3 regions of the Bradyrhizobium cedriense genome follow, and region 3 is predicted to be linked to each of the others. Evidence: riboswitches for the same ligand, from Rfam matches in the RefSeq annotation. Region 3 holds a riboswitch; each other region holds the start of a gene.

Region 1 (4,280 bases), on a different contig from region 3:
CCGGCGAGGCGAGCAGCGTCAGCGCCAGCAGGTCCGCCGCGACGATCGCGAGCGCGCCCTTGGCCTTCAGCGCCGCGATCGCGGGCCTGAGATCGCGCAATGCGCCGGAAGAACCCGGATACTGCAGCAGGGCGCCGAGCACGTCTGCCTGGCCGAGATCGGTGAGGGGGTCGCCGACGATCAGCTCCCAGCCCAGCGGCTCGGCGCGGGTGCGCATCACGGCAAGCGTCTGCGGATGCACGTCCTTGTCGACGAAGAAGGCCTTCGCCTTGACCTGCGAGTGCCGCTCCGCCAGCGCCATGGCTTCGGCCGCCGCGGTGGCTTCGTCGAGCAGTGAGGCGTTGGCGACGTCGAGCCCGGTGAGGTCGCAGATCATGGTCTGGAAGTTGAGCAGCGCCTCCAGCCGGCCCTGGCTGATCTCGGGCTGGTAGGGCGTGTAGGCCGTGTACCAGGCCGGGTTCTCGAGGATGTTGCGCTGGATCACCGCGGGCAGGATGGTGCCGGAATAGCCTTGGCCGATCAGCGAGGTGAAGACCTGGTTCTGACGCGCGAGCTCGGCCATGTGCGCGATCGCCTCGGTTTCGCCGAGCGGCTTGCCGAGGTCGAGCGGAGCGGCCTGCCGGATCGAGGCCGGCAGCGTCTCGTCCATGAGCGTGTCGACGCTTTTCGCGCCGACGGTTTCGAGCATAGCGGTGACATCGCGCGCCGAGGGGCCGATGTGGCGGCGGACGAAAGAGGCGGCGTTGTCGCCGTTGGATTTGCGGTGCGCGGTCATCATGGGTCCTCGCTTTAGGAGTTGCTGTCATGCCCCGCGAAGGCGGGGCATCCAGTAAACGCCGCCGCCAGTGCTCGAAACGAGAGGCCGCGGCGTACTGGATCATCCGCCTTCGCGGATGATGACAGTGAGTATGTTGAGACGGCTCGGCTCATATCCTCACGCCGTATGCGCTTTGTAGGCGGCTTCATCCATGAGGCCGCCGAGTTCGCTCTTGTCGGCAATCTTGATCTTGAAGAACCACGCCGCACCCTGCGCATCCGAATTGACCCGCGCCGGCTCGGCGGCGAGCGCCTCGTTGGCCTCCAGTACCTCACCTGTGACTGGCGCGTAGACGTCGGAGGCGGCCTTCACGGATTCGACGACGGCGGCGGCTTCCGACTTCTTCAGCGAACGGCCGACCTTGGGCAATTCGACGAACACGACGTCGCCGAGCTGCTGCTGGGCGTAATCGGTGATGCCGACGGTGGCGACGTCGCCGTCGATCGCGAGCCATTCATGGTCGGAGGTGTACAGCGTCGTGGTCATTGTCTTGTCCTCAGCGTTTGTAGGTGTTTTTCACGAAGGGCATGGCGGCGACTGCGAGCGGCAGTCGCTGGCCGCGCACCTCGGCGAAGAGCTTCGTGCCGAGCGCGCTCAGGTTCGTGGGCACGTAGCCCATCGCGACCGGCGCGTTCAGGCTCGGGCCGAAACCGCCCGAGGTGACCTTTCCGATCGGCTCGCCGGCGGATGCGTCCGCAAACAGCGGCGCGCCCTCGCGCACCGGCGCGCGGCCTTCGGCACGCAGGCCGACGCGGCGGCGGGACGCGCCGTTATCGAAATGCGCGAGGATCTTCTCGGCGCCGGGAAAACCGCCGGCCCGCATCCCGCCGCTGCGGCGGCTCTTCTGCACCGACCATTCCAGCGCGGCCTCGACCGGCGTGGTCGCGGTGTCGATGTCGTGGCCGTAGAGGCAAAGCCCGGCTTCCAGCCGCAGGCTGTCGCGGGCGCCCAGGCCGATCGGCAGCACGTCCGGGTTTTCGAGCAGCGTCCTGGTGAGCCGCTCGACGTCCGCAGCGGGAACGGAGATCTCGAACCCGTCCTCGCCGGTATAGCCGGAGCGCGAGACGAAGCATTTGATGCCGGCCACCTCATGCGGACCGGCATCCATGAACTTCATCGATGGCGCCTCTGCACACAATTTCGCCAGCGCCGCTTCCGCCTTCGGGCCCTGCAGCGCGATCAGCGCGCGGTCGGCAAGGGAATCGATGACGCAGTCGACCGCGAGGTGCGCGCGCAGATGCGCCTCGTCCGCGTCCTTGCAGGCGGCGTTGACGACCAGGAAAAGGTGATCGCCGAAATTGGCGACCATGAGATCGTCGAGAATCCCGCCATCCGCATTGGTGAACTGGGCGTAGCGCTGCCGGTGAGGTGCGATCGCCACGATGTCCTGCGGGACCAGCCGTTCCAGCGCGCGGGCGGCGTCCTCGACCTTGCCCGACTTCGGCCGCAGCGCGAGTTGGCCCATATGGGAGACGTCGAACAGGCCGGCCGCGGCTCGCGTATGGAGGTGCTCCTTCAGCACGCCCGCGGGGTACTGCACGGGCATGTCATAGCCCGCGAACGGCACCATCTTGCCGCCAAGGGACACATGCAGGGCGTGGAGCGGGGTACGTCGGAGAGATTTTTGGTCGTCGGGTACTGACATGACAGGGGCCCTCGGCGGTTCCCCGGGGACGATTCCCCGAGCCAACCAGTCGAAGCCCCATCTGTCGCTGTGCCTGAGAGTATTATCCCGTCGGCGGGTGCCATCCGGGTTCTTAGGCCCGTCGGCGCCTCTTTCCAGATGCTGTCAAAGCCACGCGGTCCTTTTGCCTGAGAGTTTCCGGGGCGGTTGCTCCTTCGGCGCCGGCTAGCAAAGCCGGTCTCTCCCGACGTGGCCGTACGATACAGATGGGTACAGACCACAGGCCAGCCAAGCCTGTCAACGCGTCCGCTCGTCCTATCAACGGGATTGCGCCGATATGGCAACCCTCTGATCTCTCTGCACAGTTTCTGGACAGCGAAGCTGGCCTTGTCTAAAAGCGCTTTGGCCCGCAGATATCAGCCTTAACGTCCGGTTTGGACGGCGAGAAGCGGGCCCAAGCACACCCGATTGGATGAACATGAGCGGCGTCAACGAGATCAGGTCGACCTTTCTGAACTTCTTTGCCGAGAACGGCCACGAGATCGTGCCGTCCTCGCCATTGGTGCCGCGCAACGACCCCACCTTGATGTTCACCAATGCCGGCATGGTGCAGTTTAAGAACGTCTTCACCGGCGTGGAGAAGCGGCCGTATCAGCGCGCCACCACCTCGCAGAAATGCGTGCGCGCCGGCGGCAAGCACAACGACCTCGACAATGTCGGCTACACCGCGCGCCATCTCACCTTCTTCGAGATGCTCGGCAATTTCTCGTTCGGCGATTATTTCAAGGAGCGCGCGATCGAGCTCGCCTGGAAGCTGATCACGAGCGAGTTCGGGCTGAAGAAGGACAAGCTGCTCGTCACGGTCTACCACACCGACGACGAGGCGGCGGGCCTGTGGAAGAAGATCGCCGGCTTCTCCGAAGACCGCATCATCCGCATCCCGACCTCGGACAATTTCTGGGCGATGGGCGACACCGGCCCGTGCGGCCCGTGCTCGGAGATCTTCATCGACCGCGGCGAGCACATCTGGGGCGGGCCTCCGGGCTCGCCGGAGGAGGACGGCGACCGCTTCCTCGAGTTCTGGAATCTGGTGTTCATGCAGTTCGAGCAGGTGACGAAGGAGGAGCGCCAGCCGTTGCCGCGCCCCTCGATCGACACCGGCATGGGCCTGGAGCGCATGGCCTGCATCCTCCAGGGCGTCGAGAGCGTGTTCGAGACCGACCTGTTCAAGAACCTGATCGACGCGACCGCGTCCGCGCTCGGCACCGGGCCGAACGAGCAGACCGTGGCCTCGTTCCGCGTCATCGCCGACCATCTGCGCTCCTCGGCCTTCCTCGTCTCCGACGGCGTGCTGCCCTCGAACGAGGGCCGCGGCTACGTGCTGCGCCGGATCATGCGCCGCGCCATGCGTCATGCGCAGTTGCTGGGTGCGAAAGAGCCGCTGATGCATCGGCTGGTCTGGGCGCTGGTGCGCGAGATGGGCCAAGCCTATCCCGACCTGATGCGCGCAGAGAACCTGATCGAGGAAACGCTGCGGCTGGAAGAGACGCGCTTCCGCAAGACGCTGTCGCGCGGCCTCGCGATCCTCGACGAGAAGAGCGCGGGCTTGAAGAAGGGCGACATGTTCGACGGCGACGTTGCCTTCACGCTCTACGACACCTACGGCTTCCCGCTGGACCTGACGCAGGACGCGCTGAAGTCGCGCGGCATCGGCGTCGACCAGGCGGCGTTCACGGATGCGATGGAGCGCCAAAAAGTGAAGGCGCGCGAGTCCTGGAAGGGTTCTGGCGAAGCGGCTTCCGAGGCGATCTGGTTCCCCCTGCGCGAGAAGCTGGGTGC
Region 2 (4,280 bases), on a different contig from region 3:
TGGAAGCCGAACTTGTTCGAGACCTCGAGCGTGAGATCCTTGTTCGCTTCCAGCACCGGCAGCATGTCGTAGGGCAGGTTCTCCATGAAGTCGATGTCGCCCGACTGCAGCGCGTTCACCGCGGTCTGCGAGTCCGGCATGGTGATCCACTCGACGCGGTCGACCTTCACCACCTTGCCGCCGGAGGTCCAACTCGCCGGCTCCTTGCGCGGCACGTAGTCGGTGTTCTTGACGTAGACCGCCTTCACGCCGGGCTGGAATTCGCCCTGCACGAACTTGAAGGGACCCGAGCCGATCTGCTCGGGGATCTGCTTGTCCGGCGGCGTCTCGGCGAGGCGCTTGGGCATCATGAAGGCGACGCGCGAGGACGGCTTGCCGATGGAATCGAGCACCAGGCCGTAGGGCTCCTTCAGCTTCAGCGTGATCGTCTTGGCGTCGGTCGCCTCGATGCTCGCGGTGAAGTCCATGAGCTTCTGGCCCATGCCGTCGACGGCGGCCCAGCGCTTCAGCGAGGCGACGCAGTCTTCCGCCGTCACCGGCGCGCCGTCATGCCACTTCAGACCGTCACGCAGCGTGAAGGTGTAGGTGAGCTTGTCGTCGGAGATCTTCCAGTCCGCCATCTGCGGCTGGATCTTGAAGGTCGAATCCGGGGCCACCAGGGTGTCGTAGATCATGTAGCCATGGTCGCGCGTGATGTAGGCCGTGGTGAAGATCGGATCGATGATGCGCAGATCCGAATGCATCACCGCCGTGATGGTCTTGCCCGCCGCAAATACCGGCGCGGCCATCGCCGTGGACAACGCGACGACCGACAGCGCAAGTTTGGAGGCGAACGCGCGAGGCCCCCGGCGCATGAAGTGGAACATAGAAACTTCTCCTGACGTGAAACTGTTCAAAGGCAGGTTATTGGTTGAGCATATGGTTCGTTCGTTGGGCGAACTAACCTCATGCAATGCCTTTATCTTTTCGAGACTTGCAGACAGTGTCGAGCGCGTCAATCCGGTTTCGTTGCAAGCCCTCGCGGCGTGCGCACGGGCTCCACAAAGATCGGTTTGGCTCTACAACACCCTCCGCTCGTCCTGCCCCGCGCCAATGCAATGCGCGTTCCATCTTTCGAAGCTTGAGAGACATTAAGATGAATCCTGCCAATCTTCCCTTTGATTCCGAGGCGATGCTCGAGGGCCTGCGCGGCTGGGTCGAATGCGAAAGCCCGACCTGGGACGCCGGCGCCGTGGACCGCATGCTCGATATCGCAGCGCGGGATATGGCGATCATGGGTGCGACGATCGAGCGCATCGCTGGCCGCCAGGGCTTTGGCGGGGTCATCCGCGCGCGCTTTCCCCATCCCAAGCAGGGCGAGCCGGGCATCCTGATCGCGGGACACATGGATACCGTTCATCCGGTCGGCACCATCGAGAAGCTGAAATGGCGGCGCGAGGGCAACAGATGCTATGGCCCGGGCATCTACGACATGAAGGGCGGCAATTACCTCTCGCTGGAAGCGATCCGGCAGCTCGCGCGCGCGTCGTTCACCACGCCGCTGCCGGTCACCGTGCTGTTCACGCCGGACGAGGAAGTCGGCACACCTTCGACGCGGGACATCATCGAGGCGGAGGCCGCACGCAATAAATACGTGCTGGTGCCCGAGCCCGGCCGCGCTGACAACGGCGTCACCACCGGACGCTACGCCATCGCACGCTTCAATCTCGAGGCGACCGGACGGCCAAGCCACGCCGGAGCGACGCTGTCGGCGGGACGTTCGGCGATCCGCGAAATGGCGCGCCAGATTCTCGCGATCGATGCGATGACGACGGAAGACTGTACCTTCTCGGTCGGCGTCGTCCACGGCGGACAATGGGTCAATTGCGTTGCCACGACGGCCACGGGCGAGGCCCTCTCCATGGCCAAACGCCAGGCCGATCTCGACCGCGGCGTCGAGAGAATGCTGGCGCTGTCGGGCACCAGCAACGACGTCACCTTCAAGGTGACGCGCGGCGTGACGCGTCCGGTTTGGGAGCCGGATGCCGGCACCATGGCGCTCTATGAAAAGGCGCGGGGCATCGCCAAATCGCTCGGGGCCGAGCTCCCGCATGCGAGCTCCGGCGGCGGCTCCGACGGCAATTTCACGGGTGCGATGGGTATCCCGACGCTCGACGGCTTGGGCGTGCGCGGCGGCAACGGCCACACGCTGGAGGAGTTCATCGAGGTCGATAGCCTGGTCGAGCGCGGTCGTTTGATGGCGGGATTGCTGGCGACGCTGGAATAGTGAGCTCGTCATTCCGGGGCGATGCGATAGCATCGAACCCGGAATCTCGAGGTCCCGGGTTCGATGCTTCGCATCGCCCCGGGACGACAGCCCGAAACAACACGCAATTGAATCAACTTCGCACTGCACAATGCGTTGGCAGTCGCGGTCGAAATTTAGCCTTGTCTAAAAATGAGGCGTATCGTACTGCTCCGCCGTCCAAGCGACGATGCGGGAGAGATCGCGACGAAGGCTTTCAGCGTTCGTTGCGGCGCCGACGGAGCAACCGCCCCGGAAACTCTCAGGCAAAAGGACCGTTTCGTCAGGACGATCTGGAGAGAGGCGGCGCGATTTCAGGCAATCGTGACGTCCACCGAAGGGGATAGTCCGTTGCGAGACCCGCAGCGGATCAAGCTCTCAGGTAACCGTGACAGATGGGGCGCCGCCAACGGCCTTCGGCCGGCGGTTAGCCGACTCTAAACACGGGAGCCCCGAACCTCATCATGACCCATATCGCCATCATCGGCGCCGGCATCACCGGCGTCACGACCGCCTATGCCCTGCTCGAACGCGGCTACAAGGTGACGGTGCTCGACAAGCACCGCTACGCCGCGATGGAGACCTCCTTCGCCAATGGCGGACAGCTCTCCGCCTCGAACGCCGAAGTGTGGAACAGCACGGCGACGATCCTGAAGGGTCTGCGCTGGATGTTTCGGCGCGACGCGCCGCTGCTGATGAACCCGCGGCCGAACTGGCACAAATATTCGTGGATGAGCGAGTTCGTCGCCAACATCGGCAACTACCGCGCCAACACCATCGAGACCACGCGGCTCGCGATCGAAGCGCGCAGGCATCTGTTCGACATCGCGGCGCGCGAAGGGATCGACTTCGATCTCGAACGCCGCGGCATCCTCCACATCTATCGTGACAAGGCCGGGTTCGAATCCGGTCTGCGCGTCAACGCGCTGTTGCAGGAAGGCGGCCTCGACCGCCGCCCGGTGACGTCAGAGGAAATCCGCGCGATCGAGCCGACACTGCGCAACGACTATTACGGCGGCTTCTTCACGCCGTCCGATGCGACCGGCGATATCCACAAGTTCACCCGCGGGCTGGCGGAAGCCTGCAAGCGGCGTGGCGCGAACTTCATCCACGAGGTCAATATCGATTCGATCGCACGTGCCGGCAGCGGCTTCGTCATCGGCTGGGCCGATCTGGCCGCGAGCGATACTGTCGCGACCGCGCGCGGCGCACTGAACGCGGACGGCGTCGTGGTCTGCGCGGGCGTTGCGAGCCGTCACTTCGCCGCCCTGCTCGACGAGCGCGTCAACGTGTACCCGGTGAAGGGCTACTCGATCACCGTGCAGCTCGATACCGCCGATAGCAGTAACGCCACCCCGACGGTGAGCCTCCTCGACGAGGCCGCCAAGATCGTCACCAGCCGGCTCGGCGCCGATCGTTTTCGGGTCGCCGGCACCGCCGAATTCAACGACTTCAACCGCGACATCCGCGCCGACCGCGTGCAGCCCCTGATCGACTGGGTGCGCAACAACTTCCCCGCCGTCGAAACGTCGCGCGTCGTGCCGTGGGCCGGGCTGCGCCCGATGATGCCGAACATGATGCCGGTCGTGCGCGCAGGGCGGATACCGGGCGTGTTCTTCAACACCGGCCACGGCCATCTCGGCTGGACTCTGTCGGCGGCGACGGCGCAGATGATTGCCCAGACCATCGACGGCTGGCGCGGCCTCAACGCTCCACCGACGGTACCTTCACTTGGGGTTGAGCGTGAACTGCGACATGCATCCTGAGTGGTCGATATCGGAGACATGCCGGCCTCTTGCTACGGCGAAGCCCTTGGCACACAATTTGCCCTAAGAGCATGGCGTCTCCGGGCGGCCTTTCCAGCTCAAGTGACAGGCATGATAGACACGACAGAGTTCATGGGAGCCTCGAGGTTCCACACGTTTCGTAGCCGGAGATAAGTGTATGCTGGGTTATCTTGTTCGCCGCGTTCTGGCCGCGGTGCCCGTGATGGGCG
Region 3 (4,280 bases):
GGTCTCGAAGCCGGGCACGCTCGAAATCGCCGAACGCGAGACGCCGTCTCCAGGTGCTGGTGAAGTCCTGATCTCTGTCGAGGCCTGCGGGATCTGCGGCGCCGACGCAGGCGACATCGATCGCGCCGATCCGCAGATGCGCCCCGCCCGCGTGCCCGGTCACGAAGTCGTGGGCCGCATCGCCGAGTTGGGAGCTGGAGCGCCGTCGATCTGGACGATCGGTCAGAGGGTCGGCATCGGAAGGCTCGGCGGCCACTGCAACCAATGCGTCGAGTGCCGCCGGGGTCAATTTCAGCTCTGTCTCAACCAGCCGGTCGTCGGATCGTCGTGCGACGGCGGATACGCGGAGATGATGATCGCCCGCGCGAGCGCGCTGGTTTCGGTGCCTGACGAATTGCACTCCGAAGAGGCCGCGCCGCTTCTTTGCGCGGGCATGGCAACGTTCAACGCGCTCAAGAAATCGGGTGCGGAAGCGGGCGACACGATGGTGGTGCAGGGAATCGGTGGCCTTGGACATCTCGCGCTTCAATACGCGAGGAAGATGGGCTTCAGGGTTGTAGCTATCGGACGGGGCGAAGACATCGCGGAAGATGCGCTCGATTTGGGTGCGCATGTTTACATCGACGCGAAGAAGGAAGATGTTGTTTCCCGTTTGCAGAGCTTGGGCGGTGCCAGAGCGATCGTTACCACGATAGGCGATGTTCAGGCGGTCGGGGCGCTCATGAGCGCGCTCGCGCCGCAGGGAAGGCTGGTGCTGCTGGGCGCAGGAAAGGACCCGCTGCCCGTATCTGCAGGACATCTCGTTCGCGGCGAGCGCAGCGTGTTGGGATCGATCACGGGCACGCCTTTCGAGAACGAACGGACGCTTGATTTCAGCGTGCTCGCGGGTGTCCGCCCGCGCATCGAGATCATGCCATTGGAGGGCGCCGCGGCGGCGGTGGCACGGATGAGGTCGGGCCAAGCAAAGTTCAGAATGGTCTTGACCATGACGGAGAAGAGCCATGCGCATCAATGACGACCTGACCCTTCCTGTGATCGTTCACGCCGCGCAACTCCCATGGGCATCAAGCCCGGCGGCCGGCGTCGACCGGCGCATGCTGTTTCGCATCGGCGAGGAGGTGGCGCGCGCCACGTCGATCGTACGATACGCCCCGCGCAGCGCGTTCCCCCGCCACACGCATGGCGGCGGGGAGGAGATCGTCGTTCTCGATGGCGTGTTTCAGGACGAACACGGCGATTACCCGGCGGGCAGCTACTTCCGCAATCCTCCCGGCACCTCGCACGTTCCCGCATCGAAGGACGGTTGCACGATCTTCGTCCGCCTTTGGCAATTCCGCGCGGACGATCGCGCGCAGATCGTGCGGCGGCCCGCGGAGGGTCGTCCGCTCGATCTGAGATCGGGCGCGGGAAGCGCAATCGAATTGTTCGACGACGGATTCGAAAACGTGCGTTTCGAGAGCTGGTTACCCGGTAGTCCCATCACCGTCGAGAACGCGCGTGGGCTCGAAATGCTCGTTCTCGCGGGCAGCTTGTCGATCGGCGATCAGACGTTGATCTCGCAAAGCTGGAGCCGCTTGCCGGCCGGACAGGAGCTGCGCGCTGTCTCCGGTGCGGAAGGTGCGAAGATCTGGCTGAAGGACGCTCCCCTGCTTCATCCGGACGTCGGCCGACTGCCATGAACGCGATCGGCAGATCGGTATGAGGTGGGAATTGTTGACCCGGGCTGCGTAGTAGAATACTGGAGAGGTGCAGCCACGAATTTGATGTCGTGACTCAGGAGGTCGAGTACTTAAAGACGTCGCTTGCGGAAGAGATCGGCTTCGGCCGACGCCGAAGGAGCAACCGCCCCGGAAACTCTCAGGCAACAAGGACCGCGGGTGACGCAACAACTCTGGAAAGAGGTGCCTTGGCACCCGCCGACGGGATAATACTCTCAGGCAAATAGACAGATGGGGCGCATTTGAAATCAATCACTGGATTGAGATGCGCGCCCATGTCCAAAAATGTCGACCAAGTCACCACGCCCAGTTTGTCGCCCCGGCGCCCAACCGGTCCGATCAGTGCACTCGATCTCTTCACGATCGGAATCGGCCCATCTAGCTCGCACACCGTTGGACCGATGCGCGCCGCCCATCGATTCATCGAATGCTTGGGCGATGATCTGTTGCGCTGTCGCTCCGTTGTCGTCGAGCTTTACGGGTCATTGGCGCTGACTGGCAAAGGTCACCGCACCGATATTGCTATTTTGCTGGGGCTGTCAGGCTGGCTACCAGAATCCGTCGATCCCCAAGCTATACCCATCATAGCCGGGCTGATCCGATCGCGTTGCGAGGTCATGCTTGGCGGTCGCCATGCGATTGGCTTCGATGAGAGTCAGCACCTGGCCTTCTGCACCGGGAAGTTCCTGCCGGGGCACTCAAATGGCATGAAATTCGCGGCGCATTCAGATACGGGCGTCCTGCTTCGCCAAACCTATTACTCTATTGGTGGTGGAGCGATCGTGTGTGAAGGCGGTCAACCGAGCCATCCCGCTGTTCGAAACGCCGGATGTGAGCCGTACCCATTCACGACAGCGCGTGAGCTTCTTGCGGTAGGTGAGCGTGCCGGCTTGTCGATTGCCGAAATCGTCGCTGCCAACGAGCTATCGCATAGGGAGGAGACTGAAACCGACGCATTCTTGGATAACGTGCGCGACGCCATGATGCGCTGCATCGATCGCGGGTGTGTCAACGGAGGCATTCTGCCTGGTGGCCTGAATGTTCCGCGCCGTGCGCCGGGTCTGTTCGGCAAACTCACGGCAACGTCGAAGGGCGGCGCTGCACACCCATTTCACGTGATGGAGTGGGTCAGCCTCTTTGCTCTCGCGGTCAATGAAGAGAACGCGGCCGGGGGGCGCGTCGTCACCGCGCCGACGAATGGAGCTGCCGGCGTCATACCCGCGGTCCTGAAGTTTTCCGAAATGTTCTTCCCGGATCCGAACCCGGCAAAAGCCCGCATCTTTCTCCTGACGGCGTCCGCGATCGGTATGCTCTACAAACGAAACGCTTCGATATCCGCCGCAGAAATGGGTTGTCAGGGCGAGGTCGGCGTCGCTTGCTCCATGGCGGCCGCAGGTCTTGTGGCCGTCTTGGGCGGCACCAACCGGCAGATTGAGAACGCCGCCGAAATCGGCATGGAGCATAATCTCGGTCTCACGTGTGACCCGATCGGAGGCCTCGTGCAGATCCCGTGCATTGAGCGCAACACAATGGGTGCGATCAAGGCGATTAACGCAGCGATGCTCGCCTTGCATGGTGATGGCCGACATCATGTGTCCCTCGATGCCGTCATTGAAACGATGCGCCAGACGGGGGAGGACATGCGCGCCAAATACAAGGAAACGAGTCTGGGTGGCCTGGCCGTCAACGTGGTCGATTGCTGAAGGCGAGGTAGCCGATGGAATCGTTCTTCAAGACGGTCGTTTCGGACAATGTCATTATCGTGCGACGCATTCGGCGGAGCAGCGCCGTTGGTCGGGACCTACTACCTCTTCACCCCGCAAACGGGAAGCCAATCTGTCGAGAATTCCGTCGTCGATGGGCAACGTCTAGAATGAGCGTTCGCAGCCATTGCAGCCCGGGATCCCGTTCATGCGAGATGCGCCACTGAAGAACGTCGGTCATGAGGGGGAGGGATATTGGAGCTTCCACTTTCCTTATCGGCAGCGTGGCCGCGGCCCGATCTGCCAGGTCTGCGGGGATGAGCGCGAGGAACTGGGTCCCGATTAGGGCTTGCGGAAGCAGGGTGAAGCTTGGTGCCGTTATGCCGGCCTGCGGAGCGCGGCCAAATTGCTTGAAGAACCAAGCTTCTATGAACGTCGCTCGCTCGCTATAGGCCTGAGCGTGACGCATCTCGAGAAACTGTTCGAGCGTCAAGCTATCCCCGACACTTTCATTCTCCTTCCATATGATACATTCGTAGCTGATCGAAGGGAGGGCGGCGAACGGACAATCTTCCAGCATGAATCGATCCGGGACGATCAGGAAATCGATTTCGGTGCGAAAAAAACGGGTGCTTGGACCTTGGTAGAATATATTCACCGAGGGGGCGACAGCGCGCAATTCGGCAAGGATATCGACGATGAGAGTTGCCCAGACATAGTCAGAGCAAGCGATCGTAAAATGTCGCTCGGAGGTCGCTGGGTCGAACGAGGTACGCATTGCCAAGAGTTTTTCCGTTTCGGTCAGGATGGCGCGGAGCGGCGCCACCAATTCCTCTGCGAGAGGGGTGAGAGCCATTCG

Evidence for each region. Region 3 has a riboswitch for glycine ahead of ACYCVF_RS31695 (L-serine ammonia-lyase). Riboswitches for the same ligand answer to the same signal wherever they lie in the genome.
Region 1: another riboswitch for glycine. It lies ahead of gcvT (glycine cleavage system aminomethyltransferase GcvT); the one in region 3 lies ahead of ACYCVF_RS31695 (L-serine ammonia-lyase).
Region 2: another riboswitch for glycine. It lies ahead of ACYCVF_RS16640 (D-amino acid dehydrogenase); the one in region 3 lies ahead of ACYCVF_RS31695 (L-serine ammonia-lyase).

Annotation. Positions count from the first base shown of each region.
Region 1 covers NZ_JBTSWB010000001.1:1,182,615-1,186,894, forward strand. Annotated here, with positions in the region: gene gcvP (aminomethyl-transferring glycine dehydrogenase) at 1-775, opposite strand, end outside; gene gcvH (glycine cleavage system protein GcvH) at 935-1,303, opposite strand; gene gcvT (glycine cleavage system aminomethyltransferase GcvT) at 1,314-2,462, opposite strand; glycine riboswitch at 2,609-2,698, opposite strand; gene alaS (alanine--tRNA ligase) at 2,920-4,280, shown strand, end outside.
Region 2 covers NZ_JBTSWB010000003.1:1,008,243-1,012,522, forward strand. Annotated here, with positions in the region: gene ACYCVF_RS16630 (ABC transporter substrate-binding protein) at 1-866, opposite strand, end outside; gene ACYCVF_RS16635 (M20/M25/M40 family metallo-hydrolase) at 1,136-2,266, shown strand; glycine riboswitch at 2,468-2,572, shown strand; glycine riboswitch at 2,576-2,681, shown strand; gene ACYCVF_RS16640 (D-amino acid dehydrogenase) at 2,749-4,050, shown strand; gene ACYCVF_RS16645 (ABC transporter permease) at 4,229-4,280, shown strand, end outside.
Region 3 covers NZ_JBTSWB010000009.1:270,334-274,613, forward strand. Annotated here, with positions in the region: gene ACYCVF_RS31685 (alcohol dehydrogenase) at 1-1,015, shown strand, start outside; gene ACYCVF_RS31690 (cupin domain-containing protein) at 1,002-1,679, shown strand; glycine riboswitch at 1,796-1,884, shown strand; gene ACYCVF_RS31695 (L-serine ammonia-lyase) at 1,994-3,421, shown strand; gene ACYCVF_RS31700 (LysR family transcriptional regulator) at 3,531-4,280, opposite strand, start outside.